3 regions of the Shewanella sp. 125m-7 genome follow, and region 1 is predicted to be linked to each of the others. Evidence: predicted binding sites of a transcription regulator. Region 1 holds the regulator's gene; each other region holds the start of a gene.
The links. Region 1 encodes ArgR, which controls arginine synthesis, uptake and breakdown. Its sites were predicted from a motif close to ANTGAATANNTATTCANT; they were not measured.
Positions count from the first base shown of each region.

Region 2: the regulator ArgR is predicted to act here: its motif matches at 796-813, upstream of argA (amino-acid N-acetyltransferase).
Region 3: the regulator ArgR is predicted to act here: its motif matches at 1,112-1,129, upstream of ACVBIL_RS15165 (OadG family protein).

Region 1 covers NZ_JBRILQ010000011.1:35,854-38,135, forward strand. The annotation lists gene ACVBIL_RS07305 (cupin domain-containing protein) at 1-447, opposite strand, end outside; gene argR (transcriptional regulator ArgR) at 706-1,176, opposite strand; gene mdh (malate dehydrogenase) at 1,527-2,282, shown strand, end outside.
Region 2 covers NZ_JBRILQ010000003.1:156,875-159,156, forward strand. The annotation lists gene rpmB (50S ribosomal protein L28) at 1-171, shown strand, start outside; gene rpmG (50S ribosomal protein L33) at 178-351, shown strand; gene argA (amino-acid N-acetyltransferase) at 895-2,217, shown strand.
Region 3 covers NZ_JBRILQ010000034.1:52,923-55,204, forward strand. The annotation lists gene oadA (sodium-extruding oxaloacetate decarboxylase subunit alpha) at 1-604, opposite strand, end outside; gene ACVBIL_RS15165 (OadG family protein) at 624-872, opposite strand.

The sequences.
Region 1 (2,282 bases):
ATCCCAATAATTGGTGGGGCGTCTGGCATAAACTTCGTTGACAGACTTTACCAGTACCTTGTTGTTTTCTGGGTACACAACTACGTCATGTATGTCGCGGTTACCGACGACAAGAAAAACAAACTCTTGCTCACTATGATTGACGAGTTTATGAGAAATACCCGTGTCAGCGTTAAAGCAGATATATTCTCCCTGAGTAAAGGGGTGAGGCTCACCATCAATGTACAGCGTCGCTTCGCCATGCATAGCGTAGATATGCTCTTCTTCTTTTGTATGGTAATGGGCCACAGCTGAAGACTTACCTGGCGCTAAGCGTTCCATGGTGACGCCAATTTTTTCCCCTCCGGCAGTATCACCTATGTGCTTTTGCTCGCTGGCATACTGATCTTTATGCTGCCAAGATTCCCAGCATATATCGTTGATATTTATTATTTTACTTTTGTTCATCACTTACCCTCGACTCAGAATACTGTCAATTGGGATTATAACGATTATTACTCAAGAGAGAAGGTACTATTGAATATATTGTATAAAACATCTTGTTTCATTCTACGAACAAGGTAAAAAACGGGTATAAAAGTGAATGCGTATTGGCGTGTGTTTTAGAGGGAATTGACTTCAGTAATACCTGTCGTGTAACGGAAATGAAAATGCCGCAGTCCATGGGGTGCGGCATTCTTGCGCTATGCCCAAGCGGGCACATGATTAATCAGCGTAATTAAACAGTGACTTAACTGTCTCTAGCGTGTCTTCAATGCTATGGATACTCGATGGACAAATAAAAATTGTATCATCACCTGCAATTGTCCCTAAAATACCTTCAGGTTTGCCTATTGAGTCGAGTAGGCGAGCAATTAGCTGCGCTGCACCAGGGCTTGTTCTGACGACAATCATAGCTTGGTTATGATCGACATCCAGCACTAAGTTTTTAAGTGGACTTCCTGCTGTTGGAACACCGAGTTCTGCGGGCAAGCAATAAACCATCTCTTGCTTCGCGTTACGGGTTCTTACCGCGCCAAACTTACTTAGCATACGAGATACTTTAGATTGATTGATATTGCTAAAGCCCTCTGCCTGCAAGGCGATAACGATTTCACTTTGAGAGCCGAATCGTTCCTCTTTCAAAATAGATTTGAAGGTCTTAACTAAATCATCTTGGTTTCTACTAGCTTGCATATATTATTATTCTTTATTCAATAAGATCTGCTTTATGATGCTGATTTTCGCTTTTTTTGTCAATTAATATTCGTTTTTTTGAATAAAAATTCATTGAAAAGACTGGCAATTTATTGATCGCTAGTTAAGTTAGAATGATTATTCTAATTTTTATTATGCTAATCTATCGCACTAAATTGCCTGAAAGCGTGATTCTCACTCTCTTTGCTCGTTGATAGCTTTATATTAGTGTTCTAGATTATATTGAACGCGACTAAGGGATAATTGAATTTTATTTGTGAATCCAGTACTGTTGCCGCATTAGGAAAACGGATCTAAATCACAAAATCCGAGAATTAACGGAGATAATTATGAAAGTTGCTGTACTTGGTGCTGCTGGCGGTATTGGCCAGGCTCTCGCTTTACTATTAAAAACTCAATTGCCTGCGGGTTCAAAGTTATCGCTTTATGATATCGCTCCAGTAACACCTGGCGTTGCGGTTGACTTAAGCCACATCCCAACCGCTGTTGAAGTGAAAGGTTTTGCCGGTGAAGATCCAACTGCAGCGCTAGAAGGTGCTGACGTTGTCCTTATCTCTGCGGGCGTTGCTCGTAAGCCGGGTATGGATCGTTCTGATCTATTCAACATCAATGCCGGTATCGTACGTAATCTAGTTGAAAAATGTGCCGCGACTTGCCCTACGGCATTAATCGGTATTATTACAAATCCTGTGAATACAACCGTTGCGATTGCCGCTGAAGTATTGAAGAAAGCCGGTGTTTATGACAAGAACCGTTTATTCGGTGTCACAACATTAGATGTTATTCGTTCTGAAACGTTTGTTGCTGAAGCAAAAGGCTTAAACGTAGCAGACGTTAAGGTCAATGTTATTGGTGGTCACAGTGGTGTGACTATTTTACCGCTACTATCACAAATCGAAGGCGTAAGCTTTACTGATGAAGAGGTTGCAGCATTAACGACACGTATCCAGAATGCGGGTACGGAAGTGGTTGAAGCTAAAGCGGGTGGCGGTAGTGCAACGCTTTCTATGGGGCAAGCTGCATGTCGTTTTGGCTTATCACTTGTTCGCGGATTACAAGGTGAAGCAAACGTTATTGAGTGTGCC
Region 2 (2,282 bases), on a different contig from region 1:
AACGCAACGCGTCGTCGTTTTTTACCTAACCTACAGAACCACCGTTTCTGGTTAGAAAACGAAAAGCGTTTCGTACAGCTACGTATATCTACTAAAGGTATGCGTATCATCGATAAGAAAGGTATTGAAGTTGTTATTGCTGAACTTCGTGCCCGCGGCGAGAAGGTGTAATAAACCATGGCTAAAGCTAAAGGTAATCGTGAGAAGATCAAGCTAGTTTCTAGCGCTAACACTGGTCACTTCTACACGACTGAAAAAAACAAGCGTAACATGCCTGAAAAAATGGAAATCAAGAAATTTGATCCAGTTGTTCGTCAGCACGTTATGTACAAAGAAGCTAAAATCAAGTAATTACTTGTTTTAAGCATCTTGGAAAAGCCTCTATTTTTAGAGGCTTTTTTTTGTCTTAAATTTACGAAACGCGCTATGTTTAACCGCTCTTTTTTAACGCCATAAGTCAAACCCTTCTCATAAGCTATTGGCTATCGTAAATACTTACCGCGCTTTGATTTCCTGCAGAATGCACACATTAATTATGCTGATGGGTATTGTTTGCGTAATCATTCATTAAAGTTCTGCTTAACCTTCTTGTGGCATGCTATAAAACTCATCTAGAAGATAGCTCAGTTACACTGTTGATTTTGTAATGCTAAGTTCGTTAACTGCTGATAAATTAAGTTTATTATGGCGCTTCGGCCCCAGGGTCAAGATCCATTAACGGCATGTTGCGGATGGCATGCTCTGCTATTTCTGCTTATAAAAATACTTTCGCAACGTGAGGGTAAATGCTTTTTAATTGAATTTAAATGCATTAGTATCTTTGGGGTGGCTGAAGTTAATCTCTGAAGATTGGTTTTCAGATAAATCTCTATTCATTCGAAAGGTGATCTTAGCGTGCGTACCACTGAACTTGTTGATGGATTTCGTCATTCTGCTTCCTATGTGAATGCCCATAGGGGCAAAACCTTTGTTGTGATGCTGGGTGGTGAAGCCTTAGCTCAGAAACAGTTTCGCGCGATCATCAACGATATCGCGCTGCTGCATAGTTTAGGGATCAAGATTGTCTTGGTTCATGGTGCTAGGCCTCAAATTGATGAAGCCCTCGCGCAACACAGTCTGCCTGCCGAATATTACAATGGCGTGAGAGTCACAGAAGAAGATGCTCTTAAGGTGATTAAGCAGGTTGTTGGTGGCTTACATCTTGATATTACCGCTCGTTTATCAATGAGCTTAAGTAACACACCTATGCAAGGTGCGCAGATCAATGTTGTTAGTGGCAACTTTGTGATTGCACAGCCGCTAGGAGTTGAAGATGGCGTTGATTATTGCCTCAGCGGTAAAGTGCGCCGAATCGACAGTCAAGGCCTGAAACGGCAGCTAGATAGCGGCTGTATTGTATTACTTGGCCCTGTCGCTGCGTCAGTGACAGGCGAAAGCTTTAACCTGACTGCCGAAGAAGTTGCCACTCAGATAGCGATTAAACTCAAAGCTGACAAGATGATAGGTTTTAGTTCGCAAAAGGGTATTTTGGACGACACAGAGCAGGTCATTGCCGAATTGATGCCGACCGATGCACAAAATATCTTGAATGAACTGCCAGAGGCGACACCGCTATGTGTGGGCACAAAGGCCTTTTTACAGGCAAGTATCGATGCTTGTCGTAATGGCGTGAGTCGGTGTCACTTTGTTAGTTATCTCGATGACGGAGCCTTGCTACAAGAGCTTTTCTCCCGCGATGGCATTGGCACACAGATTGTGACAGAAAGCGCTGAGCGCTTGCGTAGAGCAACAATTAGCGATATCGGTGGCGTGCTCGACCTCATTCGTCCATTGGAGCAAAAAGGGATCTTAGTTAGGCGCTCTCGTGAACAGCTCGAAATGGAGATTGAGCAATTTATGCTAATTGAGCGCGATAGCTTGGTGATAGGTTGCGCCGCGTTTTATCCCTTCGAGGAAGATAATGCGGGCGAGTTTGCTTGTTTAGTGGTGCATCCTGACTACCGTGATGCCGATAGAGGCAGTGTGTTACTGCAAAATATTATTGGTCAGGCAAGAGTGAGAGGCTATTCGCGTTTGTTTGCCTTAACCACCCGCAGTATCCATTGGTTCTTAGAGCATGGCTTTAATATCGTTGAAGTTGATGAGTTACCAGAAAAGAAAAAGCAGCTGTATAACTACCAACGTAAATCGAAGATTTTAGCGCTAGACTTATGCTGATTGGTATTGAGAGTCATATGGAAGAAAGGCTGAGATGTTGACGAGAGTATTGGCTGCTAAAAATC
Region 3 (2,282 bases), on a different contig from region 1:
ACACCACAAGATCAGTTTTAGATTTAATTTGGCTAATTAAGTCAAAAGCTTCAAAAGGCTTAAGCAAACCCGCCATATCTTTAATACATAAAGAATGACAGCCCATATCTTCAATGCGCTTGGCCATATCAACCCAGGTTGTAAGCTTGTGTACAGGACTGGTCGTGTAAGAGAGTGTGCCTTGAGCATGGCCACCGACTTCAATAACTGATTTAACTGCTGTTTCAAGGTTACGTACGTCATTCATGGCATCGAATACACGGAATATATCGACTCCGTTTGTATGTGCCCGCTCTACAAAACGATGTACTAAGTCATCAGCATAATGACGGTAACCTAACAGGTTTTGTCCACGCAGCAGCATCTGCTGTGGTGTGTTGGGCATGACCTTTTTTAACTCACGAATACGTTCCCATGGATCTTCACCTAAATAGCGAATACACGAATCAAACGTTGCGCCTCCCCAAGACTCAATTGACCAAAGGCCAACTTGATCGAGTAAAGGTGCAATAGGTAACATATCTTCGGTACGCAAACGAGTAGCGAGAATAGATTGGTGCGCGTCTCTTAGGACCACGTCAGTTAAAGCCAATGGCTTGCTCATACAAAACTCCCTGCTTTTATTATACTTTCTTACGATGCTGATGAATTGCAGCAGTGATAACTGCAGCTATTAAAGGACTCACACTCGCTTGCCCCGACTGCGGTTGAGTCGAAGGAACTTGACTCACATCCTGTTGCGGTAAAGGTCCAAATTTTCGAGCTACTAAATTGATTGCTAAAATGAGAATACTCAAAAAAACAAATACTAGCGTCATGCCTAGTACCATGATCCCCAGTGCGTCATATAACTGCCCAGATATTGAATCCATCTCACCCTCTCATTGGCATCTTCTTTGCGAACAAAAACAACAACCACCCAATAATTATTCACCTAACACTCACAAACTATGCATTTCATTCCATTCATTTTAGATACTGCTTTACAGTGAAATTGCGAGCGCCGAGCAAAAACAACAACCTATTTATAACAAAATAGCGACCAAGCTGTAAATTGGTCATACCACGAAAAACATCAACAACACAAGCTAACTAACAATTCCTCATTGAAAGTGACTAAAAATTCAATATCCAACAATATACAAGCTTTTATGACAATTTCTTTATAATTTAACGGTGTAATTTCTGGAAAATGAATTCAGAAAATAGAACAGAGGATTAGATTTCACTCTACGGTGAGATTTTATGCAATTACGTTTCTCGGAAAGAGTCACTCAATAGGCATATATAAAAGGTGAGAATTCACCGCTATTTTATCCATTTTGTTAATGATGCTTGAGATGGGGCTGAGGCGGCAGAGTTTAAGGAGCGAGTCATATTGTTTGCTACAGCTGTCTCAGCAGCCCCTAGCGACTCATTGCTACAAACCTTCGCAGGCCGACTAAACAAACAATAAAGTAATCTTGATAGTGTTTGATTCGTTTTTTCATCACTCTGCATTAACTGCGCTTCACTATCATCAACTTCCAATATTGCAGGGGCATTAACCTTATCTCGTTGTCGATAAAGAACACTGATGAATCGATACCAGTCTTTCGCTGCGAGCGCTTGCTAGGCCTGTCCTTTAAGCGTTGATTGTTGCCATTTGTAATAGACGGTTACGATAAACAAGAGTGTTTAAATCAGTATTGCTATCGCAACTTGTAGTGTATTTATGTCAGTCCAACCAGCGACATTGACGGCGTGAGTCAAAAGCCTAATTTGCTGCACCCCGTGATCAAGTCACACCCAGTGATAATTTGACCCCAACATAAATCTGCCGAGCATTAATACTTGGTAACTAAACTTCTGGATAACCGTGCCTTTGCTTCCCCCACAATTGCTTTGATCAATAAGCTCAGGCTCTGCAGAGGCATACTCATACCATCAACAGACTCTTAGCTAACATGGGGAATAGACGTAGCCCTGCTCAGTGATTAAGCCGTTGGCTTCTTCTTTGGATTCTTTGCTGTGGGTTCGATATTGTCATTTTGCATTCATATATACCTTGATTGACATTCGTATTATGCCCACTCAAGGTGTTCGGAACGATTAGACCTGAATAAACTGGGCTAGATGTAGATCACTGGATGCTTACAGCTAATCAATTAAGACTAATGTTGGATATTCAGATGCATGGGAAATATGACTCAAACAGGAGGGTTAAATATTAGGAGCTAAAACGAGGAAGGTAAAATCAATAATAGACAGAAAAACAATCTAATCAGCCAATAACAATAATG